2 regions of the Hymenobacter ruber genome follow, and region 2 is predicted to be linked to the other one. Evidence: riboswitches for the same ligand, from Rfam matches in the RefSeq annotation. Region 2 holds a riboswitch; the other holds the start of a gene.
What was found. Region 2 has a riboswitch for cobalamin ahead of ACYVM5_RS06650 (TonB-dependent receptor). Riboswitches for the same ligand answer to the same signal wherever they lie in the genome.

Region 1: it holds a riboswitch for cobalamin, as region 2 does, so the genes downstream of both, ACYVM5_RS05345 (acyl-CoA thioesterase) here and ACYVM5_RS06650 (TonB-dependent receptor) in region 2, are expected to answer to the same signal.

The regions. Positions count from the first base shown of each region.
Region 1 is NZ_BAAGQX010000002.1:1,093,187-1,108,612, forward strand. Features, by position in the region: gene ACYVM5_RS05290 (amino acid permease) at 1-1,432, shown strand, start outside; gene ACYVM5_RS05295 (sensor histidine kinase) at 1,482-2,585, shown strand; gene ACYVM5_RS05300 (transposase) at 2,600-3,148, shown strand; gene ACYVM5_RS05305 (lipid A deacylase LpxR family protein) at 3,243-4,211, shown strand; gene ACYVM5_RS05310 (DMT family transporter) at 4,242-5,279, opposite strand; gene hemA (glutamyl-tRNA reductase) at 5,511-6,785, shown strand; gene ACYVM5_RS05320 (FdhF/YdeP family oxidoreductase) at 6,982-9,528, opposite strand; gene ACYVM5_RS05325 (DUF7009 family protein) at 9,587-9,934, opposite strand; gene fdhD (formate dehydrogenase accessory sulfurtransferase FdhD) at 10,021-10,893, opposite strand; gene ACYVM5_RS05335 (cation:dicarboxylase symporter family transporter) at 11,060-12,349, shown strand; gene ACYVM5_RS05340 (putative sulfate/molybdate transporter) at 12,431-13,606, shown strand; gene ACYVM5_RS05345 (acyl-CoA thioesterase) at 13,643-14,077, opposite strand; cobalamin riboswitch at 14,225-14,450, opposite strand; gene ACYVM5_RS05350 (MDR family MFS transporter) at 14,623-15,426, opposite strand, start outside.
Region 2 is NZ_BAAGQX010000002.1:1,412,688-1,428,113, forward strand. Features, by position in the region: gene ACYVM5_RS06645 (DUF5074 domain-containing protein) at 1-959, opposite strand, end outside; gene ACYVM5_RS06650 (TonB-dependent receptor) at 1,056-3,005, opposite strand; cobalamin riboswitch at 3,182-3,396, opposite strand; gene ACYVM5_RS06655 (transporter) at 3,411-4,265, opposite strand; gene ACYVM5_RS06660 (TonB-dependent receptor) at 4,297-6,702, opposite strand; gene ACYVM5_RS06665 (Nramp family divalent metal transporter) at 6,947-8,308, opposite strand; gene ACYVM5_RS06670 (cation diffusion facilitator family transporter) at 8,581-9,576, shown strand; gene ACYVM5_RS06675 (gliding motility-associated C-terminal domain-containing protein) at 9,669-12,290, opposite strand; gene ACYVM5_RS06680 (beta strand repeat-containing protein) at 13,076-15,426, shown strand, end outside.

The sequences.
Region 1 (15,426 bases), 320 kb from region 2:
CTGGGCCTTGATAATGGAATACGCGGTGGGCAACATCGTGGTAGCCATTTCGTGGTCCGATTACTTTACCGGTTTGCTCGACGGCATCGGGATTCACATCCCGCTCTGGCTCACGATGGGTACCCAAACCGGCCACGCCGGCTACGAGGCCGTGCAGACGCTGGTGCAGTCGGGCAAGACCCTGGCCGAGGCCACGGCCGCCGTATCGCCGGCCCAGCTCGATGGCTACAAGGCCTGGATGATGGCCCCGGCCCTGTCCGACAGCTTCCATCTGGTGGTCGACCTGCCCGCCTTCCTCATCACTGTGGCCATCACGGCGCTGGTGTACGTGGGCATCAAGGAAAGCAAAAACGCCTCCAACCTGCTGGTGTTGTTGAAGTTGATAATCGTCTTCATCGTGATTGTGGTGGGCGCGTTCTACGTGCAGCCGGCCAACTGGACGCCCTTCGCCCCCAACGGCGTGGGCGGCGTGCTCAAGGGCGTATCGGCGGTATTCTTTGCCTACATCGGCTTCGATGCTATCTCGACCACGGCCGAGGAATGCAAGAACCCGCAACGCGACCTGCCCAAAGCCATGATGTATGCTCTCATCATCTGCACGGTGCTGTATGTAATTATTACGCTGGTGCTTACGGGCATGGTTTCCTATAAGGAGCTGGGCGTGGGCGACCCGCTTTCCTTCGTGTTTGCCAAGGTGGGTTTGTCGCGCCTCTCGGGCCTGGTAGCCGTGAGTGCAGTGTTTGCCATGGCTTCGGTGCTGCTGGTTTTCCAGCTGGGCCAGCCGCGCATCTGGCTGACCATGAGCCGTGACGGCCTGCTACCCACAGTGTTTTCCAAGATTCACCCGCGCTTCCATACCCCGTCGTTCGCTACCATCGTCACGGGCTTTTTTGTGGCGGTACCGGCGCTCATTCTGAACATGGATTTGGTGGTCGACCTCACCAGCATCGGCACGCTGTTCGCGTTTGCGCTGGTGTGCGGCGGCATTCTCATCATCGACCCCTACGGCCGCTCGGAAGCCCGCTTCAAGGTGCCGTACATCAACGGGCAGTGGCTGGTGCCGCTCATTCTCGCCATTGGCGCCTTCCTGATTGTGCGCTACAACGCAGCCAGCAACCACGAGTTCATGCTCGACATCACTGGTCAGCGCGGCTGGATTGCGCACGATGCACTGAGCGGCAAGGTCACGGGCGGCTTCGCTCACCAGATTCCGACGCTGGTGTTTTTCCTGTTCTGCATCGGCCTGTCGGCGCTCTCATTCCGCAAAAAACTGTCGTTGCTGCCCACCCTGGGCCTGCTCATCAACCTGTATTTGATGACCGAGCTGGGCATCAGCAACTGGACGCTGTTTTTCGTGTGGCTGCTGATAGGCTTGGCCGTATATTTCGGCTACGGCTACAAAAACTCGAAGCTGAACCGGATAGCGGCATAATTGGTTGCCGGGCAGCCGGACGTTTTTCACCGGTCTTTGCCCCAACCTCATGCCCCTTTCTGCCGACACTTTTCAACACCTGCTCGACAGCAACCCCCAAACGTTTTTTGCCTACGACATTGTCGCTGGCGAGGTGTGCTACGTGAGCGCGGCCTACGAGCAGCTGTTTCCCGGCCTCCGGCGCGAAAATGCGAACGCCGACCTGCCCCGGCTGCTGGGCTTCCTGCCCCCCGATGACCAGACTTACGTCCGCCATTGCCTGGGGCAGCTGGCTGCCGGCCACCTCTGCGACGACCTGCTGCTGCGCCTGCAGCCCCACCCCGACGTGCCCCTGCGCTGGCTGGCGGTGCAGGCCCGGCGCAGTACTGCCCCCGATGGCCGCGCGTTGCTGGCCGGCACCGCTCAGGACGTGACGGTGGAGCAGGAATACCTGCGCAACGCCGACAAGTACATGGCCAAGAAGAACACTACGCTGGAAATTCTGTCGCACGACCTGGCCGGGCCGTTCAGCATGCTTCAGCAGATGGCCGAATTTCTGGAGGAAAAAACCCAGACCCTGCAAGACGCGCAGGTGCAAAAAATGCTGCGCGTGATGCGCGACACCTGCCGCGACAGCGTAAACCTCATTCGCGATTTTGTGGATGGCGAGTTCATGGACTCGGCGGCCGTGCAGCTCAAGCGCACCCGCGTAGACCTGGTGCAGGCCCTGCGCCAGGTGGTGGAAATGTATCAGGTGGGCGAGCATTTGGTGGCCAAGCATTTCGAGTTTCAGCCCACGCAGCCCACCCTATTCGTTGAAATCGACAACAACAAGTTTTTGCAGGTGATTAACAACCTGATGTCCAACGCCATCAAATTCACCGGCGAGGGCGGCCACATCACGGTGGGCCTCACCCAGCACCCGGACCACGTGCTGGTGACTGTGGCCGACGACGGCATCGGCATTCCGGCCCACCTGCTGCCCATGCTCTTCGACCGCTTCACGCCCGCCCGCCGCCCCGGCCTGCGCGGCGAAAAAACCACCGGCCTGGGCATGCACATTATCGAAACCATCGTGCAGTTGCACCAAGGCCACATCTGGGTCGAGAGCGAGGAAAACGTGGGCACTACGTTTTACATCAAGCTGCCGGCTACGGCCCGGGCGGCGGGTTAATATTGGGCGGTTTCGTGGGCCAAACTTCCTTTCTCACCCTTCGCCTGCACGGCACCATTCCCGCGGCCACCAGCCGCGAGCTGGCCGCCGAGCTGCGCCAGGCCCGTGCAGCCGGCACCGACCATCGCCGCGCCCGGAAGCAGTTTTTCGCCAAATTTGATGCCGTGCTGGACCGGGCCCCCATCGGGGCGGCCTACTTTGAAAACGAGAAGCTGGCCGAAGTTTTGGCCGGCGAAATCATGATGCTGGAAGAAGTGGGCTTTGTGGTGCACGGCTTCGCCATTCTGCCCAACCACACGCACCTCGTGGTGCACTTGCCCGCCAGCAGCACCATCTCCTTCGCCCAGGCCATCGACCTGCTGCACCTGCGCACGGGCACCGCCTGCCGCCGCCTGGTGCGCCCCAGGCTCCCTTCCGAAGCCGAATTCTGGCAGGTGGGCTGGTTCAACTACGACGTGCAGGACGAGGCCGAGCTCATCCGCCTGCTGGCCTACGTGCGCGGCAATGCCCGGCGGGCGGGCCTGCCCGCCCGCTTCCAGGAGTGGCCGTATGTGAATGAGTAGCTGAGTTAATACCAGCTGCCGCTCATCACAAATGCACACCAGCATTGCGGCAATCCAATCCTCGCCGCCCGCCCGCGCGTATCTCCCGCCACTCATGCGCCTCCCGATATTGCTGTTTCTGGGTTTCTCTGGCCTCACCGGCCCCGCACCGGCCGATACGCTGCGGCCCATCAGCTCTACCCGACTGCTGCGCTACACCTACGCCAACGACCTGTTTTTTCGCACCGATTATTACTTCACGCAGGGCATGACGCTCACGCTGGTGCACCCGATACTGGCCCACCTGCCGGTGCGGCACCTGCTGGCGGCCGGCCCGCGTGGCAGCACGCAGTACCATAGCCTCACGCTGCGCTACGATGGGTTTACGCCCCTGCGCATCCAGGACGCGTTTATTCGGGTGGGCGACCGGCCGTATGCAGCATATTTATACGGGTCGTTTTTTCGCGTCAGTAACCATCCAGTCCAACATCAGCGACTAACCACGGCGCTGGAAATCGGCTTCATCGGTCCGGCGGCGGGCGGCAAGGAATTGCAAACTGCCATCCACCGCGTCACGGGCAATGCCGAGCCGCGTGGCTGGGATTATCAGATTCAGAACGCGCCAATCATTGGCTACCGCATGGCGTTTGAGAAGCAGCTAGCGGCCAGTCAGCACGTTGATTTGCTGGGCAATGCCGAAGCCTCCCTCGGTACGCTGTACACCTACGCCGGTACCGGTCTGCACTTGCGCGCCGGAAAATTCACGCCCTATTTCGCCAACCTGGGCATCACTGCACCAAACCACAACAGTGAGCCACAACCCTGGCAACTGTACGGCGAAGCCACGCTGGAAGGACGCCTCGTTGGCTACGATGCCACCTTACAGGGCAGTCCTTTCACCAACCGCAACCCGTACACACTGCCCGCTGACGACGTGCGCCGGGCTATTTTGCGCAGCTCCGGCGGCGTGGTGCTGGCTCACGGCGGACTGAGCTTTGCCGCCACGGCCACCTGGGTTTCACCGGAATTCGCAGGCGGCCGCTCACACCGATGGGGGCAATTGGGTATGACGGTGGCGTTTTAATCGACTCGCACGCGCCGGGCAGACCGGCAATTACCGCGCTCGGTGAATAATGAGCACGCCCGCCAGAATCACTACCATGCCGGCAAAGTGCCACAGGTTGAACGCCTCGCCATCCAGCGCGCCCCAGGCCAGGGCCACGATAGGAATCAGGTAGGTGCTCGATGAAGCAAACAGCGCCGTCGACTGCTGAATCAACCTGTTAAACAGCACCATGGCTACAGCCGTGCTCATGGTAGCCAGCAGCGCTATGTAGCCAAACGCCGCCCACGCCCCCGGCACGGTAGCCAGCTTGTGCAAAAACTCCGTGCCCAGCAGCAGGTACGCCAGGGCCGGCCCGCCGATGAGCAGCAGCAGTACCGATGTCACGGCCACCGGCGTCATCGCGCCCAGCTTGTGCTTGATAACGTTAACGCTCAGGCCGTAGCCCATCGTGGCAATCAGAATATAGATGCCGTACCAGGCATTGCCTTCGCCGGCGGGTGTGGCATCGCCGCCGCTGCCGCCCAGTTGCAGCATCACCACCGTGCCCGCCAGCCCCAGCGTGATGCCCAGCACCCGCAGCCCCGTCAGCCGCTGCCGAAACAGCAGCGCCCCCACCAGCAGCGTGAACACCACCGTAAGGGCATTGAGCACACCCGCCAGCCCGGAGGCCAGCCGGGTTTCGGCATACGCAAACAGAAAGGCCGGAATCAGCGTACCCACCACTCCACTCAGGGCCAGCCACTTGAACCGGCTGCGCTCGACGTGCCCCACGTGGCGCAGCGCAAACGGCAGCAACAGCAGCGCGGCCACACTCACGCGGGTAGCGCCCAGTTCCATGGCCGAAAACACCACCAGCCCCTTCTTCATCAGAATAAACGACGTGCCCCAGATGGAGGCCAGAATGAGCAGCAGCATCCACGCCACGGGCGAGGTAACGGCTGGCGCAGGAGCCGCCAGCGCCTCAGTCGCTTCGAGGAAAGCCGTTTCATCGGCCGCGCCCGGCAGGGTGGTTTCGGACGCAGAAGCAACCCTGGCGGGCGTGGGCACGAGTGAGGAATGAGCAGCGGGTGGGAGTTTCGGCGACATGGCGCAAAGGTACAAGCCCCCGGTATGGCGGTCGGCGCGCCATTCCGCCCCGAGGCTTGACTGATTTTTGTCATTCCGGCCAGACACTTTCATTCTGATTGCCTCTCAAGGGCCAAAGGCACCTGATATTCGTCAACTTTCCTCTCGAACCCTACTTATGCCCGGGCTGTTGTGATATCCTACCGAAATCCTGCCGTAATTTTGTAGTCCGATTTCGTGTCGATTCCGTCTATGTCGCATCCGTTCAAGGCCGTTAGCCTCTCCTTCAAGAAAGCCCCGCTTGCCATCCGCGAGCTGCTTTCGCTGGACGAGGCCGCCTGCCGCCGCTTCCTGAATACGCTGCACAATGAGCTGGGCCTTAATGACCTGCTCGTGCTGAGCACCTGCAACCGCACCGAGGTGTACTACGCCGCCGAGGACGACCGCAGCCGCGAAATCATCCTCGCCCTGGGCCACCTCAAGGACCGCGCCGACATCGGCCAGTTCCTCCCCTATTTCGACCTGCTGCCCGACGCCGACGCGGCCGTGCAGCACCTCTTCGAAGTAGCCATGGGCCTTGATGCTCAGGTAGTAGGCGACCTGCAAATCAGCAACCAGGTAAAAATGGCCTACCAGTGGGCCGCCGACGCTGACGCCGCCGGCCCCTTCCTGCACCGCCTGTTGCACACCGTGTTCTTCACCAACAAGCGCGTGCAAACCGAAACCAGCTTCCGCGACGGGGCTGCCTCGGTGAGCTATGCCGCCCTGGAGCTGGTGGAAGAGCTGACCGCCGACGTGGCCAACCCCAAAGTACTGGTGGTGGGCCTGGGCGAAATCGGAGCCGATGTGTGCCGCCACCTGGCCGCCAGCAAGGCGTTTGGCGAAGTGACGCTTTGCAACCGCACCCGCGCCAAAGCCGAAGAGCTGGCCGCCGAGTGCAACATGCGCATCGTGGAGTTTGAAGACCTCGTGCCCGCTTTGAAAGAAGCCGACGTCGTGATTTCTTCCATCAACCGCGCCGAGCCCTTCTTCACCAAAGAGCTGGCCGAAAACCTCGACGTCCTCAGCTTCAAGTTTCTGATTGACTTGAGCGTACCGCGCAGCATTGCCGCCGATGTGGAGCAGGTGCCCGGCGTACTGGTCTACAACATCGATGCCATTCAGAGCAAGGCCTCGGCCGCGCTGCAAACCCGCCTGGCCGCCGTGCCGCAGGTGCGCGCCATCATTGCCGAAAGCATTGCCGGCCTCAACGACTGGGCCAAAGAAATGATGGTGTCGCCCCTCATCCAGAAGATGAAGGCCAACCTCGAAACCCTCCGCCAGGAGGAACTCGACCGCTACCAGAAAAAAGCCACCCCCGCCGAAAGCAAGCTCCTCGACGAAGCCACCCGCTCGCTGATGCAGAAGATTCTGAAGCAGCACGTGTTGCAGCTCAAAACTGCCTGTCGCCGCGACGATGGCGGGCAGCTGGTAGAGTTGCTGGGCGAGCTGTTCGATTTGGAAAAGCAGAACGAGCCGGCTGTATAAGCCGACTGTCATTGCGAGTGGAGCGCAGCGCAACGTGGCAATCCGTCCTCCCGATGCGACCAGCCTGATAATGTGACAAGCCTTTTTATAAGAAAAGCCCCGCCACCTTCCAGTGTCGGGGCTTTTCACATCTCTGGGATTTCTGCATCGAGAGGAAAGATTGCCGCATTGCGCTGCGCTCCACTCGCAATGGCAGTTACGCCATCATCGCCTCCCGCTCCTTAATGCGCAGGTCGTTGTTCACGGCAGTGGGCACCACCGTCACCACCACGTACTTCGAGGTGGGCGTGTTGCTGACCTTGGCCACGCTGCTGATGGGCACCAGCGGGTTGGCCTCCGGAAAATAGGCGCACACGTTGCCTTTCGGAATGTCGTAGGGCACGGCCACAAACTTCTCTACCCGGCGCTCTTCGCCTTTGTAATGGCTGGTGATGTCGATGAGGTCTTTGGCTTTGAGGTTGCGGGCAGCCATATCGGCCGGGTTCATGAACAGCACGCGGCGCTCGCCGTGGATGCCGCGGTATCGGTCGTTGTACTCGTAGATGGTGGTGTTGAACTGGTCGTGCGAGCGCACGGTCATCAGAATCAGCTGGTCGGGCTCAATGGAATATTTCTCCAGCTCGGTTTTGGTGAAGTGCGCCTTGCCATCGGGCGTGGTGAACTTGCGTTCGCGCGGGCCGTTGGGCAGGTAGAAACCGCCGGGCCGGCGCAGCTTTTCATTAAAGCCCTCAAAGCCGGGGATGACGCGCGAAATATGGTCGCGGATGACGTCGTAATTCTCCGTCATGGCTACCCAGTCGGTCTTGGTTTTGTCGCCGAGCGTGGCAATGGCCATGCCGCAGATGATGGCCACTTCGCTGAGCTGGTCGCCGGCCAGCGGCACCAGAATGCCCTTATTCTGGCTCACCACACCCATCGAGTTTTCGCAGCTGGTCATCTGATGCCCAGACTTTTGCATATCGATATCGACGTGAGCGAAGCAGGGCAGCAGCAGGCTGGTTTCGCCGGTGGTGAGGTGGCCGCGGTTGAGCTTGGTGCCCACGAAAACCGTGAGCTTCTGCTTGCGCATGGCTTCGGCAATGAGCTCGGTATCAGGGCCGGCGGCGAGGAGGTTGCCGCCCAGGCCGAAATATACCTTGGTCATGCCCAGGTGCATGGCCTTGATGGCCTCCACCACATCAAACCCGTCTTTGGTGGGCGGGGTAAAGCCGAATTCCTTTTGCAGCGCATCCATGAAGGTTTTGGGCATGCGCTCCCAGATGCCCATCGTACGGTCGCCCTGCACGTTGGAGTGGCCCCGCACCGGGCAGGTGCCCGCGCCGGGCTTGCCGATGGCGCCCTTCATGAGCTGCAGGTTCACGATTTCCTGAATGGTCTGCACGCCCTGGCGCTGCTGCGTGACGCCCATAGCCCAGCAGGTAATAATTTTCTGCTTGTGCGCAATGAGATTGGCAGCTTCGAGCAGTTGAGCCCGCGAAACACCGCTGATTTCCTCGATTTCCTCCCAGCTGGTGCTGCGAATATTCTGCTCGAAATCAGCAAAGCCAACGGTGAATTCGTCGATGAATTTCTTGTCGATTACCTGCCCGGGGTTCAGGTCCTCGGCCTCAAACAGGTGCTTCATGATGCCGCGCAGCAGGGCCATGTCGCCGTCCACCTTCACCTGCAGAAACACGTCGGTAAGCTGAGTACCGTCGCCCATCAGCGCGCCCAGGGCGCGGAGCGGGTTCATGAAATCCTGCGGGTTTTTGAAGGCGACGAGGCCGGCTTCAATCAAGGGGTTCACGGCGATGATTTTGGCGCCGTTGCGCTTGGCCTTTTGCAGGGCCGTGAGCATGCGCGGGTGGTTGGTGCCGGGGTTCTGGCCGATGATGAGAATGACCTCGGCCTCGTGCAAGTCGTTGAGCGTCACAGAACCTTTGCCCAGGCCCAGGGTGGGGCTCAGGGCCGAGCCGCTGCTTTCGTGGCACATATTGGAGCAGTCGGGCAGGTTGTTGGTGCCAAACTCGCGGGCGAAAAGCTGGAACAGGAAGGCCGGCTCGTTCGGCACTTTGCCCGAGGTGTAGAACACGGCCTCGTTGGGCGATTCCATCGCATTCAACTCCCTGGCAATGATGTCGAAGGCATCGGGCCAGGCAATGGGCGAGTAGTGGTTGTCGCCGGGGCGCTTCACCATCGGGTGCGTGAGGCGGCCGGCATTATTCTGGTCGCGGTCGGTCATGCGCGAGAGCTCGGCCAGGCTGTATTTGGCAAAGAACTCGGGGCCGGCGGCTTTGTCGTCGGCATCGGAGGCAGTGGCTTTGGCTCCGTTTTCGCAGAATTCGGCCACCGAGCGGTGTTCGTCGGGGTCGGGCCAGGCACAGCTCGAGCAGTCGAAACCGTCCTTCTGATTCAGGCCGAGCAGGGCTTTGGTGCCGCGCCCCACGCCGCCTTCCGTCCAGCTGAACTGCATGGATTTGATGACGGCCGTGACGCCAGCGGCCACCTTTTCGCGTCCTTCCAGCTTGAGGCCGGTGAGGGCTTCGGGTGGCTGGGCCAAAATGGGGTGCTCGTATTTGGCGTTGGCCACGTCGGGGGCGGGAATGTGGGCGTGAATGTGCGTATCCTGGGGCTCGGTGCGGTAATGGTCGGGCGCGGGGGCTTTGCCCTGGTCGGGACGCTCGCCGCTTTTGGGGGCATTCTCGGCTTTCTGCTCGTGGGCTTTGCCGGCTTTGCTGGGGTCAGTTTTGGGAGAATCTTCCATGGCGCTCATCGGAACAGAAAGGTGGGATTTTTAACGGATTCAACAGTTGCCTGATGCGCTAGTGGCGGCAGTCCAGGTCTTTCTCAACCAAAATATGGAGACGCTGGTTTTCAGCGAGTGGCACATCGTGCGAAAAACCATTCTGGTCGGTTTCGACCCAGTTTTTGGCCAGGGCAAACGGCACCAGCACGGTGAGCGCGCCCGGCTCGTAATGCACCTGCACGGGCTCTTCGTTGGGCAGCGTTTGGGCCGGTTCGGAGCCGCGCTCCAAGGCGTAGGTGAGGCGCTGGGCAGGGTTGAGCCCAAAATGTACGGCTCCTTCCACGCGGCCTTTTTCAGCGAATTCATCCAACTCGCCCTGCGAGACGCGCAGGCGCAGGGTGTCGTCTTCGATGCGGAGTTTCATGGGGTCAGGATTAGGGCTGGAAGTTAAACGGCTGGCATGGGAAGCCGTTGCCAAACTATAGCTGTTGAGCAAGATTTCAGATATTGCTACACTTCTCCCAGCCGCCAGCCGTGGCTGTAAATGTTGAACCGCTCGTTGCGCACAAAGCCCAGCACCGTCATCCCGAAGCTCTCGGCGGCCTGAATGGCCAAGCTGCTGGGCGCGCCCACGGCCGCCAGCACGCCAATACCCGCCGCCGCTGCTTTCTGCACCAGCTCGAAGCTGACGCGGCCACTCACTAGCAAAACGTGCTGATGCAGCGGCAGCCAACCGGCCAGCAACGCCGCGCCGATGACCTTGTCCAGCGCATTGTGCCGGCCCACGTCTTCGCGCAGCAGCAGCAGCTCGCCCTCCGGCGAAAACAGCGCCGAGGCGTGCTGCCCGCCGGTTTGCTCGAAGCCGGCCTGGGCGGCGCGCAGCCTCTCGGGCAGCTGGTGCACCACGGCGTAGCGCAGGCGCGGGCCGGCCGTAGGCAGCACGGGGCAGGAGGCGGTGCGCACGGCGTCGATGCTGGTTTTGCCGCACACGCCGCAGCTGGAGCTGGTGTAGAAATGCCGCTCCAGGGCCGCGAAATCGACTTTTACGTGCACGGCTAGTTCGGCTCGGACCACGTTGCCGGCCTCTTCTTCTTTCTTGACATCGGGGCAGGGAATGATGCCCAGCAGGTCGGCTTTATCGTGAATAATGCCCTCGGTGAGGAGGAAGCCGGCGGCCAGCTCCTCATCGTGGCCGGGCGTGCGCATGGTCACGGAGAGCGTGCGGTGCTGGCGCTGGCCGTTGGCTTCGTAGCCCACGCGAATTTCGAGCGGCTCTTCGGCGGCCAGTTGGTCGGAAGCGGACACGGCCGGGCCGTTGCCACTCACTTTTTGGATGGTGGCGAATTCGTAGCTGGCGGCGGGGAGCAGGATGGCGGGGTCCATGAGTAAATGCTGAAACTATAGAACGTCATGCAGAGCGCAGCGAAGCATCTTGCCCGCAGTAAGTAAACCAATCCTAAAACGAAAAGGATTAGTGGCGGCGGGCAAGATGCTTCGCTGCGCTCTGCATGACGTTCTTGCGAGTTCTTTCGCTCCTTTCACGCTGCCTATGACACTCAAACGCCTCACCCGCAACCTCACCTTTTGGGTGCTGCTGGCCATTGTGGCCGGGGCGCTGCTGGGCCATTTCCAGCCTGCTACCGCCGTGCAGATGGAGCCGCTGGGCAAGCAGTTCATCAACGTGGTGAAGCTGTTCATCAACCCGATTATCTTCCTCACCATCACGCTTGGCATTAGCACGATGGGGGATTTGAAGAAGGTGGGGCGCATCGGGGGCAAGGCGCTGCTGTACTTTGAAATCGTGACGACGCTGGCGCTGCTCATTGGCGTGGGCGTGGCGGCGCTGGTGCGGCCGGGCGCAGGCGTGAGCACCGGCAAATTGGATACCGGGAAGGTAGGCGAGTTCACGAAACGGGCCACAGAGTTTTCCTGGGGCCATTTTCTGGCTGATAACCTGACCTTGCAGGTGCTCATCGTGGCCATTGTAATAGGCATTATCCTGAGCAAGTACGCGGGCCGCAAGCCCATCATTCACTTCCTGAAGGAGTGCTCGAAATACGTGTTTCGGGGGCTGCATCTGGTGATGATGCTCGCGCCAATTGGGGCGTTTGGGGGCATGGCTTTCACCATTGGGAAGTACGGCATTGCCACGCTGCTGCCGCTTGGCAAGCTCATGGTGACGGTTTATCTGACCATGGGCTTGTTCGTGTTTCTGGTGCTCGGGGCCATTCTGCGCTACTGCCGCATCGGCATGTGGTCGTTTCTGAAATACATCAAAGCCGAATTGCTGATTGTGCTGGGCACGTCCTCCTCCGAAGCCGGCCTGCCAGGGCTGATGGAAAAGCTGGAGGGCATGGGCTGCGCCCAGCCGGTGGTGGGGCTGGTGGTGCCCACGGGCTACTCCTTCAACCTCGATGGCACCACGATTTATCTGTCGCTCTCGACTTTGTTCCTGGCCCAGGTGTTTCACATCGAGCTTTCGGGGGCGCAGATTCTGACCATGATGGGCATTCTGATGGTAACGAGCAAGGGCGCGGCGGGCGTGGCGGGCAGCGGCTTTGTGGTGCTGGCCAGCACGCTCACGGCCATGAAGGTGATTCCGGTGGAGGGCCTGGCCCTGCTGCTGGGCGTGGATAGGTTTATGTCGGAGGCGCGCAGCATCACCAACTTTATTGGCAACGGCGTGGCCACCGTGTTCCTGGCCCATACGGAGGACGCCCTCGACCACGAAATGGCCGTAGAAGCGCTGGGCAAGCGGCTGCGGCCGTTGCGGTTCCGGCGCGGCCTGACGAGCGGCGAGTACCTGGGCGAAGTGGCCGAGAAAGCCGCCCCACAGTAGCGCGGACTTTGTAGTCCGCGAGTCCAACCGTCGAACTCGCGGACTACAAAGTCCGCGCTACTTCACCCGACCTTTGTCCTCATGCAGCCCACGCTTTCGCCGCCCGCCCCTACCCGCCCGCCCATCCGCTTCGACCGCAACGAGCTGGCCGGCGCATTTGGCGACCTGGGCACCGACTTGCCGCTGCTCATCGGGGTCATTGCCGCGTCGGGCATCGACAGCGCGAGCGTGCTGATTCTGTTCGGATTGATGCAGGTTTTTACCGGGCTGTGGTACCGGATGCCCATGCCGGTGCAGCCGCTCAAGGCCTTTGCGGCGCTGGTTATCGCCCAGAAAATTCCGGGGCGAGTGATTTTTGGCGGGGGGCTGGCCATTGGCGTCAGCATGTTTTTCCTGTCGATAACCGGGCTGATTGATGCGCTGGCGCGGCTGGTGCCCAAGGCCGTGGTGCGCGGCATCCAGTTTGGGCTGGCCTTGCAGCTGGCCACGCTGGCCCTCACCAAGTACGTGGGCTCGGATGGCGCGGCGGGCTACGCGCTGGCGGCGGCGGCCTTTACCGTCACGGTGGTGCTGTTTGGCAACCGGCGCTGGCCGGCGGCGCTCATCGTCATCGCGCTGGGCGTGGTGTATGCGCTGGTGTTCAAGCTCGATTTGGCTACGGCGCAGCGGGCCGTGGGGCTGCACCTGCCCACCTGGCACCTGCCCCAATCGCAGGATATCCTGACCGGCGCGGTGCTGTTGGCCCTGCCCCAGATTCCGCTCTCACTCGGCAATTCCATTCTGGCCACCAAGCAGGTGGCGCGCGATTTATTCCCGGAGCGGGAGCCGCTCACCATCAAAAAAATCAGCTTCACCTACGCGCTGATGAACCTCGTGAACCCGTTTTTTGGCGGCTTTCCGGTGTGCCACGGCTCGGGTGGCATGGTGGGCCACTATGCGTTTGGAGCGCGCACGGGCGGCTCGGTGGTCATTTATGGCGGTATTTTTCTGGTGATGGGGCTGTTTTTCAGCCAGGGCTTTGCCGAGGTGGTGCAGATTTTTCCGCTGCCGGTGCTGGGGGTGCTGCTGCTGTTTGAGGCGCTATCATTGGCCACGCTGTTGCGCGATGTGAGCGGCAGCCGCGCCGATTTACTGGTGTCGTTGCTGGTGGGCCTGCTCTGCGCTGGGCTGCCGTATGGCTACCTGGTGGGTCTGATTGTGGGCACGGCTATCTACTACGCCATGCAACGCGGCTGGGTGGGGCTGGGCAAGCACTAGCCGCTACGGCCCCACCGCGAGTATTGGCAAGGCTGACTACAAGTCCAAAGGTGGCGTTACCAGCGTTGGTAAGGCCAGTGGTTGCTCGGCCAGAATGCGCACGGGCTGCTTGTGCTCGTCCACGGCCACGAAGGTGAACAGGCCGGTGACGGCCTTGTGGCGGTCGTCGGAATACATCTGCTCCACGAATAACTCCACGCGCACTTTGAGGCTGGTTCGGCCCACGTGCTCAATGTTGGCCACCAACTCCACCAGGGAGCCGCCGGGAATGGGGTGCGTGAAATCGACCCGCTCGGAGGACACGGTCACCATTTTCAGGCGCGAGAAGCGGGTGGCGGCGATGAAGGCCACCTCGTCCATGAGCAGCAGCGTGGTGCCGCCGAACAGGGTGTCGTAGTGGTTGGTGGTGTTGGGAAATACGGCTTTGAAGATGCGCGTTTCGGCGCGGGCAATGCGGTCGGCCAGGAGCATGAGCAATGGGGATAAGAGGTGATAAACGGCCTCCGCTTGCGTTCAAGCCCCGTTCTGAGAAAGCCAGCCACCGGCCGCACGCCACCCCGGCCGCGCCCGAGGCACAGCGGCACGGCACCGCCGATGCCAGCCCCAAAGCGCGAGGGCAGCATCACTCGGCGGCCGGCAGGTCTCCTGACTTGTTTCGGGTGGGCCCCGCCCTTCTCGGCCCGGGTTCAGCGGGCCAATGGGCTTGATGTGGGGCCACCGGCTCCGGCCCTGATTAGGCCGGGAAACTCACAGTAGCGCGTCTGTTCGGGAGTTGCACCCGATTCCCTTTTAATCTTTACCCCGGCCGAAGCCCGAGTGAAAAACCGTCCGCTGATTGAAGGAAATCAAACCGAGAACCAACGCGGCGAAGGTACGAGACGCGGGGCGGGTTACGAGTTTTTCCCGTCATCCTGAGCGCAGCGAAGGACCTTATCACGCTAGAACGGCTTTCGTTCAGCGGCGATAAGGTCCTTCGCTGCGCTCAGGATGACAGGCTTCTTTGTGCCGCCCCGCCCCTACTCCACTGCCACGGGCACCGTTTCATTGTCCCTGCGCAGCGGCAGCTCCGGCACCAGCAGCGTGAGCAGCAGGCCGCCCACCACCAGCAGAATATCCACCATATACACCCGCCGGATGGCCGTGGCGAAGGCCGCCCGCACCGCCGGGTCGGACGCGCCGGCCGTGGTGGCGGGCACGACCGGGCCTTCCGCTACCACGGCCGGGCGGGCGGCAGTGGTTTGCGCGGCGGCGGGCAGGCTGTGGGCCAGCGTGAAGGTGAGCACCGCCCCCAGCGCCGAAGCGGCCAGCGCCCCGCCAATCTGCCGAAAAAACTGGCTGGCCGAGGTGGCCTGGCCCATAAGCGCGGGCACGGTGGCGTTTTGGATGGCCAGGGTGTAGAGCGGCATCGTCGGCCCCAGGCCCAGGCCGCAGACGGCCAGGTAAACGAGCACCTGATAGTATTGCACCGTGGGCGGCATGGTGGCCAGCAAGCTCAGGCCGACGAGCAGCAGCACGAGGCCGCCCAGCATCCAGCGCTTGTAGTGGCCGAAGCGCGACACCATCTGGCCGGCCAGCAGCGAGCCCGTGACCACGCCCAGCGACAGCGGCATGAGGCTGGCCCCCGCCCGCGTGGCCGACTCGCCCAGCACGTTCACCATAAACAGCGGCTCGAAAATAATAACGCCCAGAAAGGCGCCGCCCATGCAGAACAGCGCCGCATTGGCCGTGCGGAACACCGGGTTTTTGAACAAACCGAAATTAAGAATGGGGTTCTCGTGCCGCAGGCTGCGCACCACAAACAGCCCCAGCGCCACGCCCGC
Region 2 (15,426 bases):
TCGATTTTGGTGCCGGTGGTGCTGTAGCGGGCCACGTAGCCGTTGGCAGCGCCCCGGGAAGAAGCTCCGTAGATAACATTGTCTTTATCGATGCCCAGGCCGTAGAAATTACGCTTGATGAGCGGCGCGGCCGGCAGAGCCGTAGCCGTGAGCGACAGCTGGTAAGTACCCGTGCCCAGCGACACGAATACGTTGTCGCCGGCCGGGTTCAGGCGCAGGTTACCATTTCGGTAGTCATTTGGAAAGGCAATATCGGTCTGAGTAGCCGGCGTGGCCGGATTGAAGCGGATAAGGTGGTCGGTGGTGGCGACATACGGGCTGCACAACACCCAGATGTTGCCGGTATTGTCCTGCACAATGCCTTTGGGGCCAGCGGGCGTGGCGATGGGGGCCTGCACCGCATCAGTAGCCGGGTTGATGACGGTGATGAAGTTGCTTTGGCTGTTGGCCACGTACACCAGACCGTTTTTGCCCAGCAGAATCTGCTCGGGCTGCACCCCCAGCCCGGTGCTGATGGTGCCCGTGATGCGATTGGTGGCCAGGTCCACAATGCTCACCGTGCCATTAGCCACGTAGCCGTTCCACTGCGTCACATAGGCCTTGGTGGCCGATACCGCTACCGAATAGCGCGGCTGCTTCAGGTGAATGCCCGCCGTGTGCCGAAAATCGGTGAGGTTAACGATATTCAGCGAGTCGCTGGCCGTCACGGTCAGGTAAGCCTTCGTGCCGATAATGGTCATCGACTGCGGGTTAGAGCCTAAGTCGCCCTGGTTGACACTTTTGTAGAGGCCGGCGCTGGTCACGGTCTTAGTAGTGGTGTTGAACAGGCTGATATCGCCATCGGGGCTGGGGAAGTTACCTTCGTTCACCACGTACACCCGCTCGCTGGGGCTGGGCAGTTCGACCTTGGGGTCATCCTTTTTGGGGTCGCAGGCGGTGAGCAGAAGGCTGCCAGACAAGGCCAGCAAGGATAGGTTCTTGAGAGAAAACATGAAGCTTATAAAAGGTGGTTTAATTGAAAATGACACGTTGAAATACCTGCCGGGCCTGGCCGCTTACCGCCAGGCTACGCGCAGGCTGAGCTGCCCGGCGCGGGGCGGCATGAGGCGGTAGGCATAGCTTTGGTAAGCCTGGTTGGTGAGGTTGGTACCCTGGAGCAGCACGGTGAAGGCCCACGCCGAAACGGGCCGAAACGTGTAGCCCAGGTTGGCATTGAGCAGCAGGTAAGACGGCAGAAACTCCTGGGCGTCGGCGGTGGTGTAGCGGTAGCCGGTGAGCTGCAATGCGGCTCCGCCCTGCCAGCCCCGCCAGGTATGGTCGCTGCTGAGGGTGGCGGCGTGCAGGGGCACATAAGGCAGCTGCACGCCCACGGGGTCGGGGTCCTGCGCGTAGCCTGCCAGCTTGCGGGCCTGGGTGAACGTGTAGGCCACCCGCACCCGCATGCCGTGGATGGGCCGCCGCCACCGGATTTCGGCGCTGGCTTCGAGACCCTGGGTGCGCACCTGGCGCAGGTTCTGGGGCGAGTAGCTGCCCGCGTATTCGGCGGCGGGCAGCCACTGGACCCAGTTTTTCACGGTTTGGCGGTAGGTCGTGACTTCGGCCTCCCACTGCACCGGCGCGGGCTGGGCAGGCTGGCCCTTGTAAGCCAGACCGGCCTCGTAGCCTTCGCCGGTTTCGGGCAGCAGGTTGGGGTTGCCGCCGGGGCTCCAGTAGCGCTCGTTGAGGGTGGGGACCCGGTAGCTGCGGGCCGCGCTGGCCTTGGCGGTGAGGTGATGGGCGGGGCGCTCCAGCAGCGCCCACTCGGCCCCCAGGGCGGGTAGTATGGGCGGTTTCTGTCCCGGCAGCAGGGCCTGGCGCAGCTGGGCGCTCAGGTGCAGGCGGGCAAAAGGGTCGTAGCGGGCCAGCAGGAAACCCGCGCTCCGGTACTCGCTCAGGTTGCGGCCGTAGTCAGAAATGCGGGCGTCGAACCGCTGGGTTTCCAGGCCCGCGTGCAGGCCGAGCTGACTGGTGAGCTGGGCCGTGTATTCGGCCTGTGCCTGGGTGGTGTACACCCGCGACGGGCTGCTGAGGTCATCGTCCCAATAATCGAGGCCGTCATCAAACCAAGCCCCGCGCACCGCCCAGCTTTGCCGGGCCGAGATGGTGTGCCGGTAGCCCAGCAGCACGCGGCGGTTGCGGTCGCGCTGCATGGCGTGGCGGTTGGCCGTGCCCAAGCTGGGCTGGATTTCCCGCTCAGTATCGGTCAGCCAGACCGAGGCCAGTACTTCGCCCGCCGTGCCCACCCGCCAGCCCAGGTCCTCGGCCACGCTCCACTGGTGGCGCAGGGCGGCATTTACCAGCCGCCGGGTGCGGCCGGTGCCGGGCTCCGCGTAGGCAAAATCGTTTTGCGCGGTGCGGGCCGAGGCCGTTACCTGCGCGGCCACCCGCTCGTTGCTGAAACCGGCTTCCACATTGCCGCCCCACAGGCCGAAGCTGCCCGCATCGGTCTGGGCGCTGGCCCAGCCCTGGCGGCCCCAGCGCAGGGGCGACGACAGCAGCACGGCTCCGCCCACCGCGCCGCTGCCAAAGGCCGCGCCGCCCGGCCCCAACTGCACCTCCACTCGGCTGCTGGCACTGGCGGGCAGGGTAGCAAAGTCGGATTCGCCCAGGGAGGGGGTGCTGATATTGAACCCGTTCCAGAGGACGGCCGTGTGGCGCGACGCCGTGCCCCGGATGGTGATGGTGGTGAGCTGGCCCGGCCCGTAAGTCTTGAAATAGATGGGGTTGCGGGCGGCCAGTACGTCGGCCAGCGTGCCGCCGCGCTGCTGGCTGAGCGTGGTGGAATCGACCAGAAGCCGGCGGCTGCCGACGCCAAACCGGGCGGGGCGACTGGCGCGCACCTGCACGTCGGACAGCGGATGCACGACGTCCGTCAGGCTGGTCCCGGCTGGCGGCGGCGCTACCTGCGCTCCCGCCAACTGGCTCAGCAGCAGCAAGCCCGGCACCAGGCAAACACGCCTGAACAATAAAAAAAACTGCATCCGAATCAAATTTTCCAGGAGAAAATTCGATTCAAAATCTACCGTCAGTCGCCTTCAAGCTGAAGAAAACCAGCGCCAGACCGAGGCCGAAAAACAGTTGTAAAACGGGCCTGCCGAAACCGGCCCCTGTTCTCTTTCTCCATTCGTCCTCCGCGAATGCTGAACCTGTGAATGTCCGGGCAGGTCTCCTGGCTTGCTCCGCCGAACGGGCCGCCTTCCCATTCAGTCAGTTGAAAATCAACCGGTAAACAGTGGCATTCGTGGCCCGCTCCGATGTGAAGCGTACAGTTGCGGGGACAGCTCCGGCATTGAACCGGATTCCCTTTTCAGCCGCGCCCCGCGCTTGGGGTCTGGCACCTTGACGGCGCAAAGGTACGGCCGACGCGCTAATCAGCGACGCAGCGTGAAACCAACGAAGTATTGGTGGTCGCTCAGGTTGTTCAGGGCGAGGTGCGTACCGAAATCGAGTTGGAGGTTATCGGTGACTTTAATAATGGGGGCAATGTTGGTAGAGGCCTGCCAGCGGCGCTGCTCGGTGTTCCACTGGGTCACCCCTTCGATGACGACGCCCAGCTTTTTGGCGAAGTCCCATTCTATGGCCGCCGAAGGCATAAGGCCGAGGTAGCGGCGGTCCTGCTCGCGGTCGTAGTTGAGGTCGGTTTCGAGTTGGGCTTCGAGGTTGATTTCGTCGCTCAGCTCCACATCGATGGGGAGCACGACGCCGTATTCGGTGCCGCCGTCGCCCACGGGGCCGCCAGTGGGCAGGCGCACGTAGCCGATGACGGACATGGCCAGCCTACCGTCCTGGTCGTCGCCGAGGAAGTTGTGCTTCACGCGCACCGTCACGTCGCCGAAGCCGGCGTGGCGCTCCTGCCAGTCATCGGTGCCGGTGGGGCGCTGCTTGGCAATGCTGTAGATGGGCACTTCAAGTTGCACGTCGGTGCGGCGGCTCAGGCCCAGCTTGAGCATGGTATAGGCCGCGTGCAGCTCGCGGGTTTGGTCGTCGTTGCCGGTGCCGCCGTTCAGCAGGCGCAGGCCATCCACTTCCAGTTGGGCGTGGCCGGCATCCACGGTGAACGGGCTTTCGGTGATGCCGGGGCGGTCGGGCTGGAGCTCGCGCAGGCGGTTGCGCGGCACCGGCTTGCGCCAGCTGAAATGAGCCGAGTCGTAAGGAGAAGTTTTGGCCGGAGCTTGGGCGTAGCCAAGTACGGGAAACAGGTAAGCAAGCCAGAAAAGGTGTTTCATGAGCGCCTGTACGGGCCGGCGGGCGCAACGACTAAAATGGCAACACCACTTTCACGCCCACGTTGCGGCCGGGGTTGTAGATGCCCGAGCGGCCGTTGGGCGCGGTGGCGTAGTATTCGAAGTATTTCAACCGGTTGAGGTGGGCCTGGTAGGCGGTGTCGAACACGTTATCAACCTGCACGATGAGCTGCACCACCGGCCGGCCGCCGGGAGTGGCCAGGGTGGTGCCCGCGCCCAGGCCCAGCAGGGCGTAGCCGGTGGTGGCAGTTTCGGTGTTGTCGAGGGCGTAGAAATGATTCTGACTGGCGCTGCCGTCCACCGTGGCCCGGAAATAGGTGCCCGTGAGGCGGCCTTTGCCAGTAGGCAAGGTGGCGCGCACTTCGGAGCGGGCCCGCAGTGGCGGGATGAGTGGGAGGTAGCGGGCGGCTTCGCCCTGGCGTTCGAGCAGGCTGGCGTCGGCGTTCTGGCCGTTCACGAATGCCACGCTATTGTTGAGCGCCAGCCAGGGCAGGGCGGCGGGCCGCCAGTTCAGGCTGGCTTCCAAGCCGAAGAGCCGGGCGGCGGATTGCTGGAACTGGTAGGTGGTATTGCCGGGCACGATGACGACCGGCTGACCGGCCTCGTTCAGCAAACGGCCCTGGTAAATGAAGTTCTGGACGTAGTTGTGGAATACCTCTACCGAGGCATCGAGCGTGGTTTGGTGCCAGAGCACACCCACGTCCTGTTGCCAGCTGAACTCGGGCCGGAAGCTGCGGTTGCCGAGGTACACGATGTGGGCGCCGGGGTCGAGGCCGTTGGAACCGATTTCGGGGATGTTGGGGGCGCGGTAGCCCCGGGCCAGGTTGGCGCGGAGCGTGAGTTGTTCAGTAGCCACAAAGCTCACTCCTGCACTGGCCGACACGCCCTGGTAACGCTGCCGAAACGCCGGAAACGGCAGCTCCGCTCCCACCGCGCCGGGGCCGGCCGTACCCGCAAAACCCGTGGCCGGGTTGGGCGCCAGGTAGAAGTCGTTCCAGGTTACGAGGCGGGTATCGTAGCGCAGGCCGCCGCTTAGCTCCAGCTTGCCCAGGGGCTTTTTCAGGAGCAGGAAGCCACCCGCATCCAGCAGGTTGTAGTCGGGAATGGGGAAATCGGTGGCGTTCTGGTGGCGGTTGAGCTGGCCCATGCCGTTGCTGCCGAGGCTGATTTGCAGGCCCTGCCAGTCGGGCAGGTGGTAGCGCACATCGTAGGTATAGGTGGTGAGGCGCAGGGCCAGGCCGGGCTGGGCGGGCGCGGTGGGGTGGTTGAATTCTTCCCGCGTGTTCTGCTGCGCCCCCAGCAGCAGGTGCAGCTCGCCGCCGCCAATGTGGAATTGAGTTTTGGTGAATACCCGGTAGTGCCGAATGCGCTGGTGTAACGGGCTAATGGAGTAGGAACCCAGCTCATCTTCGCTCACCAGCGGCCGGCTTTTGATGTCATCCAACCCACTCTCGGCCACTTGGCGGGTGAAGCAGCGGCTGAGCGAGTCGCGGCTGCCATCCGGGATTTCCTGCTGGTTGTCATACAGCGTGAGGTACCAGTGCGAGCTGCCCCAGGTCTTGCTCACGCCGGCCATCCCGGTTAGCGTGAGCTCCCGAAAGCCAGTGTTGTACACCCGGCCATCCACGCGGTTGCGGTAGTCACGTGCCAAGCGGTGGCTGGCCCGGAAGCTGGTTTGGAAACCGTTTTTCTGGTAGTTCAGTCCCAGCGAATTCCCCAGCAAGCCGTTGTTAGATTGGTACTCATTGAGGACTTCGCCCCGCAGCCGGCCCTCGGGGCCGCTGGGCAGGGCAGGCAGCAGGTTCACCACGCCGGCCACGGCATCGGAGCCGTAGAGCAGGCTGGCGGGGCCTTTCACCACTTCCACGCGCTCGATGTCGTAGCCGTCTACTTCCACGCCGTGCTCGTCGCCCCACTGCTGGCCTTCCTGGCGCAGGCCGTTGTAAAGGGTCAGCACGCGGTTGTAGCCTAGCCCCCGGATGAACGGCTTAGAAACGTTGGGGCCGGTGGTCACCGCGCTCAGCCCCGGAATGCCGCGCACGGCCGCGTCGATGACGTTGGTGTTGGCATTGAGGTTGATTTCGCGGCGGCTGAGCGTGGCAATGGGCACGGGGCTGCGCCGGATTTCGGTGGCACGGCTCACGCCTGTCACCACCACTTCTCCGAGGTCGGCAGCGGCAGCTTGTAGCAGGAAATCAACCGTCTGGGGCGGGCCGGCAGTTACCTCGGCGCGCTGCTCTATTGGCGCGAAGCCTACGGCGCTGGCCCGCAGGCGCACCGCCCCGGCCGGCACGCCGGTTAGCTCGTAATGGCCCGCCGCGTCGGCTACGGCCCCCAGCGTGGTGCCCACCACGGCCACGCTGGCAAATGGCACCGGCTGGCGAGTGGCACCACGCACTACACCATCAATGCTAGACACTTGAGCAAAAGCCAATTGCGGCAATAAAAAAATCAGTGTCAATAGTATTTTCATAGATATTTTATTCGATATAAATGGGCACAAGAATTCTGCGCCGCAAAATGTGCGGATGCTAACGGTGAAGCCCAATGCTGACTGGAATGGGAGATGGACTACAACGGCGAGTTATTCACCCGCCTCACCCACTGGCTCGCCACTCACGCGTTCATGTGCAAGCTGCGGCCAGCGGGACCAGCAGAAATTATCAGGCAAAGAAGGTTTGCCAGAGCAAAAACACGTTGAGAATGATGATGATACCCGACACTACCCAAGCCACGATTTTCACCCACGGCCGATTCACAAATACGCCCATCTTGGCCTTGCTACTGGTGAACAGCACCAGCGGCACCACCGCAAAGCTTAGCTGAAACGACAGAATTACCTGGCTGAGCACCAGCAGCTGCCCTGTTCCCTTCTCGCCGTAGAGCAGGGCCACTATCAGGGCAGGTATCACGGCAATAAGCCGTGTAATGAGCCGCCGCACCCAGGGCTTCAGCTTCAAATCGAGGAAGCCTTCCATCACAATCTGGCCGGCCAGCGTGCCGGTCAGCGTCGAGTTCTGGCCCGACGCGAGCAGGGCAATGGCAAACAGGGCGCTGGCCGCGCCCGCGCCCAGCACCGGCGTGAGCAGCTTGTGAGCATCGGCAATGTCGGCCACGTCCTCATGCCCCTTGCCGTGGAAAGCCGCCGCTGCCGTCACCAAGATGGCCGCGTTCACAAAAAACGCCAGAAACAGCGCCAGCGTCGAGTCGATGGTGGCGAACTTGATGGCCGAGCGTTTGCCCGGCTCATCTTGCGGGAAAGCCCGCGTTTGCACGATGCTGGAGTGCAGGTACAGGTTGTGCGGCATCACTGTAGCGCCCAGAATACCGATGGCCACGTACAGCATTTGCGGATTGGTCACCACTTCGAGGCGCGGGACCAGGCCTTTGCCCAGCGCCAGCCAATCAGGGTGCGAGGCAATGATTTCGTAAAGAAAACACCCGAAAATCAGCGCGATAAGCCCGGCCACGATGCTTTCGATGATGCGAAAGCCCTTGTTCTGAAAGTACAGCACCACCAACACATCCAGCGTGGTGAAGACCACGCCCCAGGCCAGTGGCAGGCCAAACAGCAGCTTCAGCGCGATGGCCGAGCCGATAACTTCGGCCAAGTCGCAGGCCGCGATGGCGATTTCACAAAACACCCACAGCATCAGGCTGATGGGGCGCGAGTAGTGGTCGCGGCAGGCTTGGGCCAGGTCGCGCCCGGTCACGATGCCCAGCTTGGCCGCCAGGTGCTGAAGCAGCATGGCAAACAGGTTGGAAATCAGCACTACCGACAGCAGCGTATAGCCGTAGCGGGCCCCGCCGGCCAGGTCGGTGGCCCAGTTGCCGGGGTCCATGTAGCCCACGGCCACCAGCAGGCCCGGCCCCCAGAAGGCCATCAGCTTGCGCCAGAACGAGGCATCGGCTGGCGGCACTTTAATGCTGGCGAAAACCTCGCTCAACGAATTGCCCCGGCGGGCATGACGCCAGCCGGTCTCAGTGGCCGGTTGCTTGGGCTCGGTAATGATGGAAGGAGGCACGTTGGATAATTGATTCAATTCAAATTTACACATTTTTAGGTTAACCTAAAAATAATTTTCGGCCACCTTAAATACAGGAATAAGCGAAAAAAGTTGCGCCCGCCCGGCAATTATTCGTCGCCCCAAAAAGCTCGGTACCGGCACAGGCATCGGTTACCGAACCATTTAGGTTTAATCGGGCATTGGCAACGATGGTAGCAGCGCAGGCCCGCTCGGAATCCGTTGGCCCGCTTGCAGCCGGTGCCCGACCTTTGCGCCGAAAATCCCGTTGCATGACGCCCTCCCAAACCAAGTACCGCCTCGGCCTGCTGTCCCTCGTGGTCAGCATCGGGCTCGTGGGCATCAAGTTCTACGCTTACCACCTCACCCGTTCGCAAGCGGTGCTCACTGATGCCTTGGAAAGCATCATCAACGTGGCGACAAGTGGCTTTGCCCTCTATAGCCTTTACTTGTCCAGCCTACCCAAGGATGAAAACCATCCCTACGGCCATGGCAAAGTAGAGAACCTGTCGCTCGGGTTTGAGGGGGGACTGATTTTCATGGCTGGCGCGTTCATTCTCTACAGCGCCGGCCTGAGCCTGCTTCACCCCCACCCCGTGGCCCGGCCCGACTGGGGTGTGCTGCTGCTGGCCAGCACCGCCGTGGTCAACCTAGCCGTGGGCCTGCTGCTGGTGCGCAACGGCAAGCGCCTGAAGTCGGTGGCGCTGGTGGGCGACGGGCAGCACCTGTACATCGATGCGCTCACGTCCATTGTGTCGTCGGGGGCGCTAGTGCTGGTGGCGGCCACGGGCATCGTGCGGTTCGACTCGGGTGCGGCGCTGTTGCTGGGCGGCTTCATTCTGGTGAACGGCGGACGAATGATGCGCCGCGCCGTATCGGGCCTGATGGACGAAACCGATACCGCCGTGGTAGCCGAGGTGATTGCCGAACTCCAGGCCCAGCGCCGCGCGCCCTGGATTGACGTGCACAACCTGCGCGTGCAGCGCTACGGGTCCAACCTGCACATCGACTGCCACATGCAGATGCCTTACTACTTCACCCTGGACCAGGTGCACACCGAGCTGCACGATATTGAAGAGCTCATCCGGGCGCGCTTTGCCGTGGAAGTTGAAATGTTTGTGCACGCCGACCCCTGCACCTTTGCGGCCTGCTCCCTGTGCCTGATGCCTGCCTGCCCGGTGCGCCAGTTCGCCTTCCGGCACGAAGTGACCTGGACCGTGCAGAATGCCGTGAAGAACGAGCGGCACCACCTCGGGCAGCCCGCCTAAATCAACCGCTGAGCAGGAATCGACCACAACAAAAAAGGGTGCCGCGATAATCGCGGCACCCTTTTTCGATGCGTCTGGTGAGAAGCGAGTGCTTAGCGCACTACCTCAATCCAGCCTTTGGTCTGCGCACCGTTGGACGAGGTGAGCAGGTAGTAGTACACACCAGCAGGCTGGTTATCGCCACCCCAGTTGTTGGCGTAGTTGGCCTGCTCGTACACTTTGCGGCCCCAGCGGTTGAAAATCTCAATCTTGCTGGTGGTCGTGCTCACAGTCGATACCTTGAATACGTCGTTCTGGCCATCGCCATTGGGCGTAATCACGTTCGGCACCTGCAGGTCTGGCACCAGCACAATGCGCTCTGCTACCGAAGGTGCGCAAGTCGTGGTCACACCGCCGTTAACGATGGACACAAACGTGGTGAGACGGATGCGGTAGTAGCCGGCAATGGCTAGCTGCAAGGGACCCGGCGTTGCCGTAGTCGTACCGAAAGTGGTTTCAGTACCCGACACCCGGTTGTTGGCAATGTCTTTAATGCGCTCGTAAGTCCACTTATAGGTAGTGGTCGCGCCCTGTGGCAGGCCAGTGTAGGTCGTGGCATCCTTGAAGGTGAAAATTACCGGCGGGCGGTTGGTGTGCTGGCCGTTGAGGCCCACCGAGTCGGCAGTCGTAAAGCTGGCTTTCACGCCGGGCAGTACCCGCACCAGTACCGAAGTCGTATCCGTGCAGCTCGTGGGGGCGCTGCCCGAAGCGGTTACGTAATAGCGGGTGGTCACCGTGGGGGTTACCGTGGGGTTAGCCTTCGTCTGGTCGGCAGCGGCCAGGCCGTTGGCAGGACGGAAGCTGTAGGTGTAGGTGCCGGGAGTACCGCCGCCGGAAGGAGTGGCCGAAGCTTGCAGCGTAGCCGTTCCGCCGGGGCAGATGTAAGCATTGTTGGTAACCAGGCGGGCTACCGGCGGAGCTACCACACGCACCAGAATGGAAGTGGTATCGCCGCAAGCACCCTGTGCAAAACCCAGGGTAGGCGCAATGCGCAGGAAATAGCGCGTGGTGGTGGTGGGGTTCACCGAAATGTTCTGCACGTTGGTTACCGCTGGCAAGCCAGTGCCACCGGCCGAAGCCGTCCACTGGAAGGTGTACACCTGCGGCTGGGTAGTGTTGGTAGCCAGCCGGCGCACCGAGTCAGGTCGGATTACCCGGCCTTGCAGCGAAAGCGAGCTGCCGCGGCAGATTGCCGCCGCGCCCTGTACCGTGGAGCCGCCTACTGCTGCTACGGCCGAGGCGAAGTTGCCGCGGAGGATTTTGATTACAATTACCCGGTTCTGCAGGCCCTTCACCGGGCAAGCATTGTCTTCAACCCGCACGTTGATGCGGATGGTGCGGCCCACCTGCGAAGGCGAGGGCTGGAAGAAGAACACACCGCGGGGGTTCTCGGTACCGTTGCCGGTCAGGGTAAACGTTCCTACGTCGCCCGAAGCCAGGAAACTGGGGTCGGTGTTGATGTTCGAAGGCAGCGTTACCGTCAGTTGCTGGTGGGCGCTGGGGGTGCGCAGGTTGTCGGGGTCGGTGAAGTTCACCAGCACGCGCGAGTAGTTGCACGAGTACACGCTGATTTGGGTAGTATCAGCCGTGTTGATGGTGCCGGTGTTGGAGTTAGGCGTCTGGTTGGTAGCCTGCACAGGGTTGGGGGTCGTGTTGGCACCGCAGTTAATTACGATGAGCACGGCCTCGCGGCGTACGCGGCCCACAATGCGGCGCGCGCCGTTGATGCGGCGATACTCGGTTACTTCTACTACTACCTGATACTTGTTGCGGCCATCGGCGGCCGACGTAGCCGGGCTATACACGTTCGGGGTGAACGTAACCGTGCGGGCCGTCTGGTTGAGGCCGAAATACGGCACGCCCTGCTTGATGGGGCAGGTGCCCGTAGTATCAGTAGCTACCGGGATGGGCAGGCGGGGCGTAAACAATGTGCCGCCCGTGAGGCCGGGAATTTCCAGGATGCAAAGCGGGCTACGGGTGATGATGAACACGCCACCAGCGTTGGCGCCGGGGTAAGCGGTGTAGGTAACGGGCGTGCCGCAGGCACCCAGGGGGGCAGCCAGGGCGTACACCAGCGAGTCGCCATCGGGCTCAATGGCCGAGAAGCCGAACGTGGTGCGCTGGTTCACGCACACATACTGAATCGGAATATCCTGCGGGTCGAACTGGGGCGAAGTGTTGGCTACCGTGGTAGTGCCGCTGTTGCGGTTGTCGAGGTAGGCTTCGGCGTAGAGGTCGGGCGAGCCAACGATGTTGGCGATGGTGGGGCGCGAGCCTTGGCTCGTGCTCATCGTCCACTGGCCGGGGGGCAGCGTAACGGTGGCTTCGTAGTTGGTGAAGTCGTAGAGCGGGTAGAGCGACGACGGGCTGGCGCAGGAACCGGGCGTGCTGGGGCACAGCGGCGTTGCAGCCAGCGTGTTGCCTTGCTGCACGAGCGGGGCCGTAACGGTTGCGCTGGCGTTGCAGCCGCCGTTGCGGCACTCCAGCACAAAGGGCGAAGCCTGGATGCCGGAGCAGTCGCGGTAGAGACGGAATTTCACCCGGTACTGGTTATTACCCAGCGAGGTGTAAGTCATGTCGCAACCCAGCAAGTGGGAGGCCCGCGCCGACGGCAGTCCGCCCAGCAGACCACACGCAAAGAGCAGGATGATGAATGAATGTAAGATTTTTCTCATGGGTGAAAAAAAGAGGGGTGTGAGGGTGTGAAAAAACACAAATCGGGTGGTTACCGACGAATCGGCGAACCAAGATACAGGTAGAAAGAACGAGTTCAAAAAAAGGCGTGAAACTATTGACGCATACAGCAAATTAAGGGCCAGAAATGATAATTTTCTTCCTAAAAGGAACTTATTTTCAATTCTATATCCCAGCTTCTTAACTCAAGTAAGCTTAACACTTATAAAAGTGGTGTAAAGCGGCACTGCAACAACCACAAATAACTGTTTATAAGACCTATAAAACAATTGTTTGCATCGTATCGCAAAGCAAGGCTACCTGACTATAACTGGATGTACCGGGCCAATGCGCCAACGCCGGATACTGAAGTAAATGGGCAACTATTTCGGGAGCGTAGCAGGCCGAGGTTCACTCGCGCAGGAATTGAATCCTGAACGTACAACGGCTCATCTTCAACCTGAATAATATTGGCTGACATTCAATAATATATATCGCTTAACCACAGCGCATGAAAAGGTATTTTTCCGAGCGGTCGGTTTGGGGAATTTACAAAAACTGCTGGACGCGACTTCTTACTTTATTTGTAAGTAAATGTGGGAAAGCACGAAAGGCAGCAAAACATTCGAGCTTTGTCTCTACATTACGACACCAAACCAGTAGGAACGGCTATTGGCCGTTGTTCTATTTCTCCACCTTTTCCCCATTTTCCCCATTCACCCTATTCACCTTTATGACAACACTCCTACGTTCCTTCACGAGGCGGCACTGGCCTCAAGCGGGAGCTATGCTGCTTACAGCACTGCTCTTTGGTAGCGGGCCAGCCCAGGCCCAGACTACTGCCTATTGCGCCACGGGCCTGGGTGGCGTTTGCGGCGGCAACGACATCACCGATGTGGGCTTGTCGGGCACTACGCTCAACGCCACGGGCCTTACCTGCGCTGCTACCGGTGGACAGTCGTACACCAGCTACCCCGCTACCGGCACCAACACGGGTACAATTTCGGGCGGGGTGCCCTACACGCTGAGCGTGACCCTGACCGGCAGCAGCATTGTATCGGTGTGGGTGGATTACAACCACAATTTCGTGTACGAGGCCAGCGAGTGGACGCAGATAGCCACGGCTTCGCCCACGGGCACACCGGTTAGCGCGACGCTGCTGGTGCCCTCCAACGCAGTGCAAGGCCAGACGGGTATGCGTATTCGCAGCCGCGGGGCCACCAACGCCAATGGCGCGACCGATGCCTGCACAAACTTTGGCAGCGGTGAAACCAAGGACTTTACGCTCACGATTGGCGCGCCAGCGGCTTGTCCTAGCGTAAGCGGCCTGGCAGTTTCCGGCATCACGGCATCGGGAGCTTCGGTAGCTTTCACGCCCTCCTCGTCGGCGACTACTTATACGGTAACGGTGACGCCGGCTGGTGGCACAGCGACGACCCAGACGGCCACCACCTCGCCGGTGACGCTGACGGGCCTGACGGCCAGCACGAGCTACACCGTGAGCATCGTGGGCAACTGCGGCGCCGGTCAGACTTCGGCCCCGAATACCATTACCTTCACCACGGGGTGCGCCACGGCGCCTTACGCCACGGTGAACAACACCACGGCCTACACGCAGGACTTCGAAGCCACCTGGCTGAATGTGTGCGCCACCCGCGATGCACCGGATGCTAACTGGCGCACCCTGCCCCTGACGGGCAACAACGCGTGGCGACGCGAAGACGACGGCGCCAGCGCTGCTTGGGTAGGCGTTACCTCGGGTGCGTACACGCCCACGGGCAGCCCCCTCAACGGCGGCACCAGCGCGCACTCGGCCCGCTTCCACTCTTATAATGCTACCAGCGGCACCCGCGGCACGCTGGACCTGTCGGTGAACATGGCCGGCACGGCGGGTACGCCCACGTTGCAATTCGACTACATCAACACCTCGGGCTCGGACTCGCTGAAGGTGTTTGTGAGCACCAACGGCGGCACCTCGTTCAGCGCCTCGCTGCTGAGCCTGACCACGGCCAGCACCTGGACCCGCCAGACGGTGAACCTGCCCGCTACCGGCCTGACGGCCACCACCATCATCCGCCTGCGCGCCACCAGCGACTTCGGCGTGACGGACATCGGCGTGGACAACGTGCGCGTGAGCTACATCACCTGCCCCGCTGTGACGGCCGCTACGGCTACTGGCATCACGGCCACGGGCGCAACGGTGAGCTTCACGCCTGCCTCGGCGGCGTCGAACTATACGGTAACGATAACCCCAACCGGCGGCACGGCCACGACCCAGACCATCACGGCTTCGCCCCTGACGCTGACCGGCCTGACGCCCAGCACAGGCTACACGGTGAGCATTGTGGGCAACTGCGGCGCGGGTTCGACTTCGCAACCGACGGTTGTGACCTTCACCACCGGCTGCCTGGCCGCACCATATGTTACGGTAAACAACACCACGCCTTACACCCAGGATTTTGAAGCCACCTGGCTGAGCCAGTGCGGCACGCGCGAGGTGCCCGGCGTGAACTGGCGCACGACGCCTCTCACCGGCAACACCTCGTGGCGCCGCGAAGACGACGGCACCAGCGCCGCCTGGAGCAGCACCTCGGGCGCTTACTCGCCGGCCGGCAGCCCGCTGGGCGGCGGCACCAGCGCGCATTCAGCCCGCTTCCACTCCTATGATGCTACCAGCGGCACCCGCGGCACCATGGACCTGTACGTGAACATGGCCGGCACGGTAGGTACGCCCTCGCTGGAGTTTGACTACATCAACACCTCGGGCTCGGACTCGCTGAAGGTGTTTGTGAGCACCGACGGCGGCACCACGTTCGGCCCCGCCCTGCTGGGCCTGAACCTGGCCAGCACCTGGACGCACCAACTGGTGAGCCTGCCCACTACCGGCCTGACGGCCACCACCGTTATCCGCCTGCGCGGCCGGGGTGATTTTGGTGTGACGGACATCGGCGTAGACAACGTGCGCGTGAGCTACATCGCCTGCGCGGCCATCACCGGCCTTACTTCTTCGGGTGTGACGGCCACCGGCGCGGTTCTGACCTTCACCCCGCCCGCCGGCCCCACTACTTATACCGTAACGGTGACCCCGGCCGGTGGTACGGCTACCACGGTTACGCCCGCTCCTTCGGCCTCGCCCAT